DNA from 2 places in the Stenotrophomonas sp. T8 genome. Region 1 is predicted to be linked to the other one. Evidence: riboswitches for the same ligand, from Rfam matches in the RefSeq annotation. Region 1 holds a riboswitch; the other holds the start of a gene.
The links. Region 1 has a riboswitch for glycine ahead of ACSDHM_RS16830 (trimeric intracellular cation channel family protein). Riboswitches for the same ligand answer to the same signal wherever they lie in the genome.
Positions count from the first base shown of each region.

Region 2: linked by a shared signal. The riboswitch ahead of gcvP (aminomethyl-transferring glycine dehydrogenase) and the one ahead of ACSDHM_RS16830 (trimeric intracellular cation channel family protein) in region 1 are both predicted to bind glycine.

Region 1 is NZ_CP195329.1:3,621,731-3,629,407, forward strand. It holds gene ACSDHM_RS16810 (NAD(P)/FAD-dependent oxidoreductase) at 1-486, shown strand, start outside; gene ACSDHM_RS16815 (hypothetical protein) at 567-1,019, opposite strand; gene ACSDHM_RS16820 (nuclear transport factor 2 family protein) at 1,023-1,454, opposite strand; gene ACSDHM_RS16825 (GIY-YIG nuclease family protein) at 1,599-1,862, opposite strand; glycine riboswitch at 1,903-1,992, shown strand; glycine riboswitch at 2,006-2,109, shown strand; gene ACSDHM_RS16830 (trimeric intracellular cation channel family protein) at 2,194-2,811, shown strand; gene ACSDHM_RS16835 (3-deoxy-7-phosphoheptulonate synthase) at 3,018-4,091, opposite strand; gene ACSDHM_RS16840 (hypothetical protein) at 4,387-4,644, opposite strand; gene ACSDHM_RS16845 (DNA alkylation repair protein) at 4,830-5,570, opposite strand; gene ACSDHM_RS16850 (MarR family winged helix-turn-helix transcriptional regulator) at 5,567-6,067, opposite strand; gene ACSDHM_RS16855 (sensor histidine kinase) at 6,139-7,437, opposite strand; gene ACSDHM_RS16860 (response regulator) at 7,470-7,677, opposite strand, start outside.
Region 2 is NZ_CP195329.1:2,894,990-2,902,666, forward strand. It holds gene ACSDHM_RS13590 (phosphoethanolamine transferase) at 1-131, shown strand, start outside; gene ACSDHM_RS13595 (M2 family metallopeptidase) at 735-2,699, shown strand; gene ACSDHM_RS13600 (hypothetical protein) at 2,782-3,174, opposite strand; gene ACSDHM_RS13605 (siderophore-interacting protein) at 3,243-4,139, opposite strand; gene ACSDHM_RS13610 (multidrug effflux MFS transporter) at 4,281-5,507, opposite strand; glycine riboswitch at 5,807-5,909, shown strand; gene gcvP (aminomethyl-transferring glycine dehydrogenase) at 5,972-7,677, shown strand, end outside.

The DNA.
Region 1 (7,677 bases):
GCTTCACCGCTGGCGCGCACGCTGGACGTGCCACTGGACCGCGCCGGACGCGTGCCGGTGCAACCGGACCTGACCCTGCCCGGTCACCCGGAGCTGTTCGTGGCCGGCGACCTGGCCGCACTGAGCCAAGCCGACGGCAAGCCGGTACCCGGGGTGGCACCGGCCGCCAAGCAGATGGGCAAGTACGTGGCCGAGGTGATCCGCGCGCGCCTGCACGGCAAGCCCGAGCCCGGCCCGTTCAAGTACGCCGACTACGGCAACCTGGCCACCATCGGCCGCATGGCCGCGATCGTGCACCTGGGCCGGCTGCAGCTTTCCGGCGTGCTGGCCTGGTGGTTCTGGCTGGCCGCGCACGTGTTCTTCCTGATCGGCTTCCGCAACCGCATCGTGGTGCTGCTGAACTGGGCAGTCGCGTACTGGAGCTACCAGCGCAGTGCGCGGATCATCTTCGGTGATGATCAGGATGACCGGCGGCCGAGGCGGTAGGGCTGCACGCAACGGGGTCGGATCCCTTTCCACAGGAAAGGGCTCTGACCCGGTCAACACCCTCCACGCATGGCGTGGATCTACTGGTTCATCGGGCCACCGGGCACCCGCCGTTTCGACCAGGTCCGGCAGAAGTCCTCCTTCCTCGCGGTGTCGGCAATCTGCGCGGCACTCCAATGCCGGGTGATCCAGATCGTCAGTGCGGTACTGCTGAGATGCCAGCGCAGCATGCCGCGCTGCGGTTGCCGCCACAGGTAGCGCCGGGCAATCCAGAAGGCCTCCCGCTCCACTTCAGGCACCTTCTTCATCGCGTCCTTGTCGAAGAACTGGGCGGTAAAGCGCCAGGGGTTCATCGGCTGGTATCCCGCCCGTGGCTCGCTGCTACACGCAGCCACACCACTGGGCGCACGGTCGGCCGGCTTCGGCCGACCGCCTGCCAATGCCAGCCCGAGCAGGTACAGCAGGCCAGGCAGCAGCGCGATGCCGGCGACCAGCACGACGACGGAGATCCATGCTTTGCCGGCGGCACGCATCGCTCACTGTGCCTTCGGCTTTGGATACCACAACGCGTTGACGATGACCCAGCGCTGGTCGAAGCGCCCCATGTGGAAGTAATCGACGAACCAGGGGGTCTCCAGCCGCACCGAGGCCGCGTTGCCGGTCACGTCCAGCACCGTGCAGCGACGATCCCATTGATCCTTCGGGGTCTTCAACGCGCCCTGCTTCGTCAGCGAGACCAGTTCTTCCTTCGACATCCGGCGCAGGCCCAGGCGTTCGTCGGGTGTATCGCCGAGCACAGCGCGCTTGGCCAGGTCCGGATGCAGGGAGCGGGCGACGCGCTGCGGGTCGGCCTCCAGCTGGCCGTCGACGTAGTCGTGGCAGGTGGCTTCGATGGCCGCGAGGGTGGCCGGGTCGGCGGCAGGGTTCGTTGCTGCGGAAAGAGCGAACAGCAGGGCGATCGTGGACATCCGGGTCTCCAGCTCTGGGCGCGGGGCGATCATCGCATGGGCCGGGTAGCCCATCCACGCGTGGCGTGGATCTACTGTAGAGCCGAGCCCATGCTCGGCTTCACCATCAGGCAGCAGCAACAACAGCCGAGCGTGGGCTCGGCTCTACAAGAGCGCCTGCAGCCAGGCCAGCTTGCGTTCGCGGGGCTGCTGCTTGAGTTGCCACTCGGCGCGTGAGGCGGCGGCCCGGTCCGGGTATTCGCGCACGGCCAGCACGCGCAGCGGTGGCCGGGCCCGGGTGTAGCGCGCGCCCTTGCCGGCCTGGTGGGCGGCGAAACGCGCGTCCACGTCGGTGCTGATGCCGGCGTAATAGCTGCCATCGCGGCATTCGAGCAGGTACAGGAACCACGGGCGGGCGGAAGGGGCCATGCCTGGATTATGCCGTGCTGCACTGCAGCGGATATACTGGCGCCCGAATGCAGGAGAGAGGCGCCGCGCTGGCGCCCGCCGAAGGCGCAGGCTCCCATGATCGCTCAGGCCGGTGGGCTGGAATCCCACCAACCATGCATTCGACTCGCCGAGCTGGAGAGAGGTCACCGGGCATGCCCGGGACGATCCGCCGAAGGGGCACGCGGCCAACGCCGCTGAACTCTCAGGCAAAAGGACAGCGGGAGCGGCACCGGTCATCGTCATCCCGTCATTGCGCAGGCAGTGGTGGCAGTTGCGCATGGCCGGCCCCACCGCGCCCGGAGCCTGTTCCATGCTGCTGTCCATCATCTACCTGATTGCCATTTCCGCCGAAGCCATGACCGGTGCACTGTCTGCCGGCCGCCGCCGCATGGACCTGTTCGGTGTGGTCATGATCGCCTGTGTCACTGCCCTCGGTGGTGGATCACTGCGCGACATCCTGCTCGGCCACTACCCGCTGGGCTGGGTGAAGCATCCCGAGTACCTGGGGTTCACCGTATGCGCGGCGCTGATCGCCACTTGGGTGGCACGCTGGATGCACCACTTCCGCCGCACCTTCCTGGTACTCGACGGACTGGGCCTGATCGCCTTCACCCTGATCGGCTGCTCGATCGCGCGCGAAGCCGGCCATGCGATGCCGATCGTGCTGATCGCCGGCATGCTGACCGGGGCGTTCGGCGGCGTGCTGCGCGACATCCTCTGCAACGAGGTGCCGCTGATCTTCCAGAAGGAGCTGTACGCGATCATCGCGCTGCTGACCGGCGCGGCGTATCTGTTGCTGCTGCAGTGGGGCGTGGCCGACGCCACCGCGATCCTGTGCTGCCTCGGCGGCGGCTTCGCGCTGCGCCTGATGGCGATCCACTACCGCTGGGAAATGCCGAAGTTCGTGTACCACGACGAAGTGCATTGAGGTTCGCGTTCGCCTGGGGTTCCATGCTGGGCGCGGATCGACTGCACCACCCCGGCGATGTACCTGGCGCTGTCGCTCATGCGCAGCGCCAGGCGCATCGCCGGTGCAGATGGGCCGGTCTCCAACTCCGGCCGGCCCTGATCGCGGCCGCACCCCCGCAGGCGCTGGCCGCCATCCACACACGTGCCGCCATCAGGCGGCTTCATTCACGCCGCTTCGGACACCTTCACTTCACGACGGGCACGCACGGCCGCAGCCAGTCGCTCCAGCACGGTCACGGTGGTGTCCCAGTCGATGCAGCCATCGGTGATGCTCTGCCCGTAGACCAGCGGCTGGCCTTCCACCAGTTCCTGGCGGCCCCCGACCAGATGGCTCTCGATCATCACGCCCACGATGCGCTGTTCGCCGTCTTCCATCTGAGCGGCGATGTCGTCGATCACCTTCGGCTGGTTCTCGGGGTTCTTCAGGCTGTTGGCATGGCTGGCATCGATCATCAGGCGCGCCGGCAGCTTGGCCTTGGCCAGCACCTGGCAGGCCTCAGCCACGCTGCCAGCGTCGTAGTTCGGTTGCTTGCCACCGCGCAGGATCACATGGCAATCCGGGTTGCCGGTGGTCGACACGATGGCAGTGCCACCCTGCTTGGTGACCGACAGGAAATGATGCGGGTTGGATGCCGCACCCACCGCGTCGGCGGCGATCTTCACGTTGCCATCGGTGCCGTTCTTGAAGCCGACGGGGCACGACAGCCCCGAAGCCAGCTCGCGATGCACCTGGCTTTCGGTGGTGCGTGCGCCGATCGCGCCCCATGCCACTAGGTCGGCGATGTACTGCGGCGAGATCACATCGAGGAATTCAACACCGGCCGGCAGGCCGAGCTTGTTGATGTCGCGCAGGAGGCCACGGGCGACGCGCAGGCCCTTGTCGATCCTGAAGCTGCCGTCCAGGTCCGGGTCGTTGATCAGGCCCTTCCAGCCCACCGTGGTGCGCGGCTTCTCGAAGTACACGCGCATGACGATTTCCAGCTCGCCAGCCAGCGCGTCGCGCAGCGGCTTCAGGCGCTGGGCGTACTCGATGGCGGCCTTCGGGTCGTGGATCGAGCACGGGCCCACCACCACCGCCAGGCGGTCGTCACGGCCGTGCAGGATCTGGTGCAGGGCCGCGCGCGAGGCGCTGACGGTGTCGGAAGCCTCATCGTCACAGGGCAGCATCGCCAGCAGCTGGGCGGGCGGTGTCAGCGGTTCGATGGTGCGGATACGCAGGTCGTCGGTGTGCGGGGGCATTGCAGGAGATCTCCGGAACGTTGGGGGTCCCCAGCGTGGCGGCATGAAAAAAGCCGCCAGGTTCGCTGGCGGCTTTCGGGAATGCGTCTGAAGCTTTCTTCAGGGTGAGCGCAGTCCTTCCTCCGCCAGTGGCTTCGGAAAGTAATACCAGTAAAAGCGGGTGGCGGCTGCGTTCATGGGATCTATTGATAGCACAGCTTTTGCGCAGTGCAAAATGTTTCATCCGCAACTGGGCGCGCGGTTCAGTGATGCGCCTGACCGCGCAGCCCACGCGGTGGCCGCCGTGCAAGGTCGCTCATCTGCCATGCACTTCCACGTCCAGCAGCAGGCCTTCGTGGATGTCGGCCCAGCGCTCCAGCACGCGGTCCAGCTCCTGCCGGGCCGCGTCCAGCTGCTCGGGATTGAGCAGGGAACGGATGGTGTAGAGATCGGACACCAGCCGGCGCAGTACCGCTTCCGGGATGGCCACCGAGGGCCCTTCCATCTGCGGCAGCTGCAGTGCCGGCGTATCGCCCTGCGGGCCGTACAGCGTTACCTGGAGCGTGCTCTGCATGATCAACTTCCCTGCGGATGGACATGGGCAATGTCCTGTTTACCGCGTCCGGGTGACAGACGCATGTGCCATGCGCCTCCGGAGGCGCTGTTACAAGGTGGCCAGAGCGGTGTAGAGCTCGATGAGGGTGTAGGACATGGAAGGCCTTCCTTGAGGTTGATGAGGTTGCCGGCCAGCGGCCGGCACTACCGCAACGAGCGCATGGCGCGTTTGCGGATGTAGGCATTGGCATCGCCAGGGTGCTGCTGTTGCCATCGTGCGCACAGCTCACGCAGCCACTGCGGTTGAGTCTTGCCGGCATCGTTGAGCCAGTTCCCGACCGAGTCCTGCACGTAGCGCTCCGGGTCGTTGGCCATTGCTTCCAGCATCGGCAACGCGAGTTCTGGATGCTGCTTGAACAGCGCGATATGCGTGGACCACACGCCTCGTGGGCGCAGCGCTTCGCAGGCGAAGCGGCGCAGGTAAGGCGATGCTTCCTGCGTCCACACCTGCAGGTACTCAAGCGCCTGCAACGGTGCGGCAACGATGTCGCTGCGCAGCGCCAGCCATGCCCATTCGCGCACGCCGAAGTGCGGGTCGTCAGCCAGCGGACGCATCGCCCGCAGCTTGGCCGGCAGCGCCGCGCCGGCATCGCTGCCAATCAGGTAGCAGGCCCAGCCACGCACGGTGTCTGATGCGTGTGCCTGCCAGTGCGCGGGATCACCCTGGCCGGCTTCGTGCAGCAACCGCGCCGCCAGCGCCATGCGCTGGGTGATGCCCTTGCCGGAGGCGTCGCGCATACGTTGCAGCGCTTCCGGCTCGAGCACAGGTGCCACCCCCTGCAACAGCGCGGCGAAATCCACTGCCAGGCATTCGGCCAGATGCGTGGCAGCGGCACCACCGCTGTTGAGTGCACGCAGCCGTTCCGCGGGAATGGGCGTGCTCATGCGGCGGCTTCCCGCCCGGTGTCCGTGTGCTGCCAGACCTTGTGCAGCAGTTGTGACAGCTGCTGCCGTTCATCAGCATCCAGGCCGTTGAACAGGCCGCTGATCCATTGAGTGTGCCGCTCGAACAGCGACTCGGCCAAACGCTTGCCCGGTGCGGTCAACACGATCTGCAGACGACGGCCATCCTCGTCATCGCTGCGACGCTGCAGCAGGCCTTCGCGCTGCAGGCCATCGAGCAGGCCGCTGATGGTGGCCCGGGTCACGCCAGCGCGCTCGGCCAGCGCGTGCGGCGCCAGTGCGCCGCCGGCCCCGTGCAGCAGGAACAGCACGATGAAGCGACCCTCGCTGAGCCCGTGCGGTGCCAACCGTGCAGCGCAGTCGCGATCGATCGACGAGGACAACGAGAGCAGCTGGAAGCACAGGCGCAGCTGCGCGATGTTGGCGTGGCCGCGCCGCTGCGCTTCCTCCAGCAACGCCTGATGCTTGGCTTCGATCATCCTTTCCTCACTTCATGATTAGGCGCCTAATCATATGGAGGAGTGGCCAGTGGAAGCAAATCGGAGTTGACTCAGGAAGTGCGTCCCAGCAGCAGCCGCGCGATCAGCCCCCCACCCTCGCGGTGCAACAGCTGAAGTTCGCCCGCGTGGCGCTTCGCCACGTTGGCAGCCACGGCCAGTCCAAGTCCGGCGCCCCCGGTGGCGCGGCTACGCGAGCCCTCGCTGCGCTGGAACGGTTGCAGCAGGCGTGCGCGATCGATCTCGGCGATGCCAGGGCCGCGGTCCATCACGTCCAGCTGCACTCCATCACCCGCCGTGGCGACCCACAGCTCCACGGCGCCCGCGTAGCGCTCGGCGTTGTCGATGAGATTGTCGACCGCGCGCCGGAGCAGCAGCGCATCGCCATGCCACGGCAACGTATCCGGGCCCTGAAGGGAAATGTCGACCCCGCGCAGCAGCGCCGCCTGCACGCAGTCCTCCAGCAGCGCTGAAAGATCCAGCATCCGCATCTGCAACGGCTGCAGCTCACCGCGTGCGTAGTCGAGCACCTGCTCGATCATCGTATCCATGCGCTCGATGTCTGCCACCATCCTGGCGGCCTGTGGCGCGGGAGCGAACTCCGCGCGCAGGCGCAGGCCGGTCAAGGGCGTGCGCAGGTCATGCGCCACGGCCGCCAGCATATGCGTCATGTCCCGTGCCTGGGCGCGCAGACGTTCGCGACCGGTGCTGATCGCTGTGGCCAGTACCTGCACTTCGCGTGGACCGTCATCAGGCAATGGCGTTTCGGCCTGCAGGTCGACCCGTGCGCTGGCTTCAGCCAGGCGTCGCAGCGGGCGCCCCAACCGGATCGACGCCCACGCCGCCAGAGGGGCCAGCAGGATCGCACCGCCCAGCAGGGCGAGCATCACCTGGCGGCGCCAGGCCGCCAGGTCACTGTGGTCGCTGCCGACCACCCGCCATCGGCCATCGGCTTGCCGCATCCCCAGTTCGAACGGCGGCCACTGCATGGCGGTCAGCAACGCGGCCTGCGATTTCAGCACGCCAGCACGAGCGGAGGCGTCCAGTACCGCGCCACCCTCGATGACCTGCACATCGGGCGCCCTGCCCTGCCCCGTCCACACCAGGCGTACATTTCTGGCCGGCAGGTCCATCTGCAGCGCCACCAACTGGGTGAGCCAGTCACTGGCGCTGCCCCGGGGTGGCGCGTCCTGCGTCGACATATGCAATCCCAGTGGCGCCGGCGCCTGTTCCCCACGCAGCACCTGCATCGCATGGTCCAGCCGCATCGGTGGCGGCGCGGGCCGGGGCATCCACCCCACTACCGCCACGCTGACCAGGGTTGCCAGCAGCAGGCTGGCCAAGGCCAGCATCGCGATCCAGCGGGTGGTTGACCACCGGCTGCTCACAACACCCCTACCTCCGCGTTGAAGCGGTACCCTTCGCCACGCAGTGTCTGCACAAGGGCTTCAGCGCCGGACGCGGCCTGCCCGAGCTTGCGGCGCAGGCGGCTGATCGCAAGATCGACGGCACGGTCCACGCTGTCGCTGGCTTCTCCGCGACTCAACTGCAGCAGCTGTTCGCGCGCCAGCACCCGCCCGGGACGTTCAGCC
Region 2 (7,677 bases), 730 kb from region 1:
AGTGCGTGCGCAAGCGTTCGGCGGCCTATACAGACCACGACAACCTGTTCCCGTCGGTGCTGGGCCTGATGCAGGTTAAGACGGCGCTGTACGAGCGCGACCGCGACGTGTTCGCCAACTGCGAAGGTTGAGGGGTGTTTGGCAGGGCTTGCAGCCCTGCACCTGCAGGGGCAACGGCAACGGCCGAAGCAACAGCAGAAGCGGGTTTCCTGAGGGGTGGCGGGGTGGGTCCGGTTGCGGGGGACGCTGCAAGTACGTCCATGTAAGCTCGGTCGCCGCATCCATGCGGCTCACGCCCCCGCAACCGGCCCCACCCCGCCTTCGACAGTTTTCCGCGATCTGTTGGAACGATCTTGGGGTCAGATCCGTTTTCCGGAAGAAAACGGATCTGACCCCATTTTGATTGTCGATACCTGACAGATGTGTCGACCAGGGTCGACACCTACCAACAGCCGCCACGATCTGTCAGACGTGGGGCGGTGTGGGCTTGCAGGACCGTTGGCGCCATGGATGGCGCCATCGAGCCCCCATGGATGGGTTTACAGCGTGTCCTGCAAGCCCACACCGCCGCGCCATCCCACGGATACCCCGCTGTTGCGGTTGCTTCGGCGGTTGCTGTTGCTTGTGCTCTGGCCTCTGCGGGTGCCGGGCGCCGCCCGGCTGACGTCCGCCACTTGCGGTGGCAGCGACGGCCTACTAGCCTTCGGCCGTCGTTCACCACCCAAGGACCGCCCGTGAAACACCGTCATCTCCTGCTGGCCTCGGCAATCGCCGCCGCCACGCTGGCCCTGGCCGCCTGCAAGAAGGAAGCTGCCCCAGGCACCGATACCGCCAGCAGCAGCGCTCCGGCCGGTGAAACCGCCGACCAGTTCGTGGCCCGCATCAATGCCGAATTCAAGGCCGCTTACCCGGAGATGACCTCGGCGCAGTGGCTGTCCTCCACCTACATCAACGGTGATTCGGAACGCATTGCGGCCAAGGCCAACGAGCGTTCGCTGACGCAGCTCAACAGCTGGATCGAACAGGCCGCCAAGTTCGACGGCAAGCCGATGAGCGAGGACAGCAAGCGCGCGATCCACCTGCTGAAGCTGATGTCCTCGATGCCTGCACCGCGCGACCCGGCCAAGCTGGCCGAGCTGACCCAGATCGCCACGCGCATGGAAGGCAGCTACGGTGCCGGCAAGTACTGCACCGATGCCAATGATCCGAACTCCTGCCGCCAGCTGGGCGAGCTGGAACAGGTGCTGGCGCGCAGCCGCGACTATGACAAGCAGCTCGACGCCTGGCAGGGCTGGCACAGCACCACCAAGAGCATGCGCGGCGACTACCAGAAGTTCGTCGGCCTGGTGAACGAAGGCGCCAAGGGCATGGGCTTTGCCGACGCCGGCCAGATGTGGCGCAGCGGCTACGACATGCCGCCGGAGCAGATCGGCCCGGAAACCGACCGGCTCTGGGAACAGGTCAAGCCGATGTACGAGCAGCTGCACTGCTATGCACGCGGCAAGCTGGACAAGACCTACGGCAAGGACAAGGCCGAAGTGGGCAACGGCCTGATTGCCGCGCACCTGCTGGGCAACATGTGGCAGCAGGACTGGTCGAACCTGTGGGACCAGCTGGAACCGTACCCGGGTGCCGGCAGCCTGGACATCACCGCTGCACTGGAAAAGCAGTACCAGGCCAACCTGAGCGCGGCGCTGGCCAAGGCCGGCAAGGACGCCAACGTGGCGGCGCAGTACAAGGCCCAGCGCGAAGCCGAACTGCGTACCGCCAAGCAGATGACCGAACGCGCACAGGACTTCTATGTGTCGCTGGGCATGCCGTCGCTGCCGCAGTCGTACTGGGAACGCACCCAGTTCATCAAGCCCGACGACCGCGATGTGGTCTGCCACGCCAGCGCCTGGGACATGAACATGGAAGGCGATGTGCGCACCAAGATGTGCATCAAGCCGAACGAAGAGAACTTCACCACCATCTACCACGAGCTGGGCCATATCTATTACGACCTGGCCTACAACCCGCTGCCGCCGCTGTTCCAGGGCGGTGCCAACGATGGCTTCCATGAGGCGATCGGCGACACCATCGTGCTGGCGATGACGCCCAAGTACCTCAGCTCGATCGGCCTGGTCGATGCACCGACCGAGAGCCGCGAAGCGGTCATCAACAACCAGATGCGCATGGCGCTGTCGGGCGTGTCGTTCCTGCCGTTCGGGCTGATGATCGACCGCTGGCGCTGGGGCGTGTTCGATGGTTCGATCACCGCCGACAACTACAACAAGGCGTGGTGGGACCTGAAGGCCAGGTACCAGGGCGTGGCCCCGGCCAGCCCCCGTGGCGAGGAATTCTTCGATCCGGGCGCGAAGTACCACGTGCCGGGCAACACCCCCTACACCCGCTACTTCCTGGCCCGCATCCTGCAGTTCCAGTTCTACAAGGGCCTGTGCGATGCAGCCGGCTACAAGGGCCCGCTGCACGAGTGCACCTTCTACGGCAACAAGGAAGCCGGCCAGAAATACTGGGCGATGCTGAGCAAGGGTGCCAGCCAGCCGTGGCAGGCCACGCTGAAGGAGCTGACCGGCACCGACAAGCTCGATGCCGGCCCGATGATCGAGTACTTCACTCCGGTCAACGAGTGGCTGAAGCAGCAGAACGAAGGCCAGATGTGTGGCTGGCAGGCCAACGCGGCCCCGGCGGCGAAATGAGAAAAGGGGCGGATCCGCAAGGATCCGCCCCTTTTCCGTGTTGTAGAGCCGAGCCATGCTCGGCTCTACAGATTCGGCGCGATCAGCTGTCCTTCTTCGCCGCCATCGCCGCGGCCAGTTCCGCCTTGAATTCCTCGAAGGTCTGGCCCTTCTCTTTCGCTTCGGCGTGCGCGGCGTCGCGCAGCGCATCGGAGTACATCAGGCGCACCGGCGTGCCGTTGCGCTCGTGCAGTTCACCGGCCTGCATGATCAGCGCCAGTACCTGTGCGGCGGAGTCACTGTGGCCGGCGATACGGCCGTCCATGCCCAGCACCCATTCGCCGTCGCGGCGCACGACACCGGCCAGCAGGGTGCGCTGCGCGTCGCGCAGTTCGGCATGCGGCTCCACCGGCGAGGCCTGGGCAGCGGCCTTGTTGGCGGCCTGCTTTTCCTGGCGACGGCGCTGGTCGCGGCGGGTCTTGGAGCTGGTGGACATGGTGCAATACCGCTGCGAGGGGGGCGCAAGGATAGCGCACCCCACCCGCCACGCCGCTTCACACCCCCTCAATCCAGCACTTTGCCGTGCCGCCAGTAGCCCATGAAGCTGATCGCGCGGCGATCCAGCCCGCAGTCGCGGACCAGATGGCGACGGATCGCCATCACCGCCGCCGCCTCGCCTGCCACCCAGGCATACAGCGGCCCGGCCACGCTGGCATCGGCCTGCTCCCAGAGGATCTGGGCATCGACATCGATCTCCTCCAGCTCATCGCCGGCAACCACGCTGGAAGCCGCCGCAAGCCGCGCCTGCACCGCTTGCAGCAGGGGCGCCCCGTAAGCCGCCTGTCCGCGCGGCAGCCAGACCAGCTCGGCCGTGGCCGGCGCCTTCAGCGGCACCGCGTCGCCGGCCTGCGCCACTTCCAGCAGCGCCAGCGTACGCGGCGGATCCACCATGGCCGCCAGTTCCTCAAGAATGCCGGCCACCGCCGGTAACGCGGTTTCATCGGCCACCAGCAGCACCTGGCCGACGCCGGCCGGCGGCTTCCATTCCCAACCTTCGCTGCTGTCGGCACAGTCGGCATCGGGAGCCAGCAACACCACACGGTCGCCGGGGCGTGCATGGATGGCCCAGCGCGAGGCCGGCCCGGTCTCGCCATGCAGCACGAAATCAACATCGACTTCGCCCAGCTCTGCACGCAGCTGGCGGATGGTATAGGTGCGCATCGGCGGGCGCTGATCGTCCGGCAGCGCCCGGTAGCGGGGATACCAGTCCTCGCCGCTGGGCACCTGTGGCAGGTCCTGCCCGGGCAAGGGGAAGAATACCTTGATGCGCTGGTCCGGGCCTTCGGTCTTCATCCGCGCCACGTCGGCGCCGGTGAACACCATGCGGTCCAGGGAAGGGGAAAGAACGCGGCGCTCCTTCAGCGCCACCTCGAACAGGCGGTAGGTCTGCTGCGCAGCCATGGCGAAACCTCATGCAACGACATTGGGTCGGCTGGCTGTCGTGCACCCACGCACCGGCTGGCTGGAATGCCCAGCCTAGTCCGGCCGTTCCCTGCCGCAAGTGTTTCGGGCATCGCGGCCCACCCTACCCCTGCGCGCTGCTCAGTGACCCGTGCAGGCTGCCTGCGCCGCGCGCTCGCGCTGGTGTTCCCAGTACCAGAACACGAAACCGGCGCCGAAGAACGCCGCCTGGCCCAGTGCCAGGTGCAGCGGGCTGCCGCTCAGCAGTGGTGACACCACGCCGGCCACCACGGTGCTGATCATCAGCTGCACGAAGGCCTGCAGCGACGAGGCCAGGCCGCGCTGATGCGGGTACATGTCCAGCACCGCCAGCGCCAGGATCGGGAAGATCAGCGCCATGCCCATGCCACCCAGGAAGATCGGCAGTACCGCCCATGGCAGCACGAACTGTGGCGACAGCACCACGTAGCCAACGTTCAACAGCACTGACAATGCGCACAGGCCGAAACCAATGGAGACCTGGCGGGTGGGCGTGGTGTGCCCGGCCATGCGCCCGGACAGGAATGAGCCGGTGGTCATGCCGCCGATGGTCGGGATGAACAACCAGGCGAAACCGCCCTCGCCCAGGTGCAGGTGCTGCATCACGAACACCGGCGCCGAGGAGATGTACAGGAAGATTCCACCAAAGCCGATGCTGCCGGCCAGCGCCAGGCGCAGGAAGCGTGGATTGAAACCGATGCGCACGTAATCACGCAGCAGCACGCGCGGCGACAACGGCACGCGCGCTTCGACGGGATGGGTCTCGGGCAGGTAGCGTGCAGTGGCCGCCAGCAGGACCAGCCCGAACACCACCAGGAACCAGAAGATCAGCGGCCACCCCGCGCCACTGAGCAGGATCCAGCCACCGATGATCGGCGCGATGGCCGGGGCGATGCCGAACAGCATGGACACCTGGCTCATCAGCCGCTGCGCGTCATGGCCGTGGTACAGATCGCGGATCACCGCGCGGCCGACGATCATGCCGACACCCGCCGACAGGCCCTGCAGCGCACGGAACGCCAGCAGCGTGGTCAGGTCGGTGGACAGTGCGCAGCCCACCGAGGCGCCGACGAACACCACCAGGCCACCGAGGATCACCCGCTTGCGGCCCCAGGCGTCGGACAGCGGACCGTGCGCCAGGCTCATCAGGCCGTAGAACAGCAGGTAGACGCTGATGGTCTGCTGCACCGCCACCTCGTCCACCGCCAGGCGCTGGGCCAGCTGCGGGAAGGCCGGGAAGATGGTGTCGATCGAGAACGGGCCGAACATGGCCAGGCCGGCAAGCAGCAGGGCCATGCGGCGGGTGGAGGGAGCAACAGCGGCGGTCATGGGAAAGGCGTCCGGCAGGGCCATGCGCGGCACGCACGGCGGGCGCCGGTCCCTGTCTGCAGGGAGGGCGCCAGATGAATTCGGGTATCTGGCCATCATAGGTGGGGATTGCGCCTGATGCCATGCAGCGATGCACAAAACGCACGTCCGGGCCATCGGCCATTCAGGCGCAGCGGCCAGGCCCGTAGACGGCCAGCGGGCCCGCAACGGGCTATAATCGGCGGGCAACACGGTGGGAGAAGCGGAACACCGCTGCCGAAGGCGCAACGCCCGTAATCGCTCAGGCCCGATACCACCCGTAACAGAACTCTGGAGAGACCGGTTCGATCCGGCGCCGAAGGGGCACGAAGCTGCGGTTTTCCGCGCTTCCAAACTCTCAGGCAAAAGGACAGAGGGGCGCCCCGCAGACCGCCGACCGGCGGCTTGTGCCCGTGCGTGTGCCCTTTCCTGACGGATCCTTCGCCATGTCCCAGAACACCCCTTCCCTGCGTGAGCTCGAGCACCACAATGCGTTCGTCGAGCGCCACATCGGCCCCAACGATGCCGAGATCGCGCAGATGCTCGACGTCGTCGGCCACGCGTCGCTGGATGCGATGACCGATGCCATCGTGCCGGCCAAGATCAAGTCGCCGGCGCCGCTGGCGCTGCCGGAGTCGATGACCGAAGTGCAGGCACTGGCGAAGATCCGCGCGATCGCCGACAAGAACACCGTGCTGCGCAGCTTCATCGGCCAGGGCTACTACGGTACCCACACCCCGAACGTGATCCTGCGCAACATCCTGGAAAACCCGGCCTGGTACACCGCTTACACCCCGTACCAGGCCGAGATCTCGCAGGGCCGCATGGAAGCGCTGATCAACTTCCAGACCCTGTGCGCCGACCTCACCGGCATGGAGATCGCCAACGCCTCGCTGCTGGACGAAGCCACTGCCGCCGCCGAAGCGATGACCCTGGCCAAGCGTTCGGCCAAGTCGAAGTCGGACACCTTCTTCGTGCACGACGCCGTGCACCCGCAGACCCTGGAACTGCTGCGCACCCGCGCAGAACCGATGGGCATCGTGCTGCGCGTCGGCACCCCCGCCGAAGCACTGGAAGCGGAAGCCTTCGGCCTGCTGCTGCAGTACCCGGACACCTTCGGCCAGATCGGCGATTACAAGGCCCTGGTCGAGGCCGTGCACGCACGCGGCGGCTTGGTGGCCGTGGCCACCGACCTGCTGGCGCTGACCCTGCTGGCCGCACCGGGCGAATGGGGCGCGGACATCGTGGTCGGCAACAGCCAGCGTTTCGGCGTGCCGTTCGGCTTCGGCGGCCCGCACGCCGCGTTCATGGCCTGCCGTGACGCCTACAAGCGCTCGATGCCGGGCCGCCTGATCGGTGTCTCCATCGATGCCCAGGGCAACCCGGCCTATCGCCTGACCCTGCAGACCCGTGAGCAGCACATCCGCCGCGAGAAGGCGACGTCGAACATCTGTACCGCACAGGTGCTGCTGGCGGTGATGGCCTCGATGTATGCGGTCTACCACGGTCCGGAAGGCCTGACCCGCATCGCCCGGCGCACCCACCGCCTGGCTTCGATCCTGGCTGCGGCACTGCGCAACGCCGGCGTGCAGGTCGGTGGCGACTTCTTCGACACCCTGCACATCACCGGCGTGCATGCCGATGAGATCCACGCCAAGGCACGCGCCGCCGGTTACAACCTGCGCGCGATCGACAGCGACTCGGTCGGCATCAGCCTGGACGAGACCGCCACCCGCGCCGACGTGGTCGCGCTGGCCACCGTGTTCGGCGCGCAGGCTGACGTCGAGGCGCTGGACGCCAGCACCGCCGACGCGCTGCCGGCCGGCCTGCTGCGCCAGTCCGCGTTCCTGACCCACCCGGTGTTCAACACCCACCACAGCGAGCACGAACTGCTGCGCTACCTGCGTTCGCTGGCCGACAAGGACCTGGCGATGGACCGCACGATGATCCCGCTGGGCTCGTGCACCATGAAGCTCAACGCCACCGCCGAGATGATCCCGGTGACCTGGCCGGAGTTCTCGCAGATCCACCCGCTGGTGCCGGCCGACCAGGCGCTGGGCTACAAGGAACTGATCGACACGCTGGAAGCGATGCTGGTCGAATGCACCGGCTACGACGCGGTCAGCCTGCAGCCGAACTCCGGCGCGCAGGG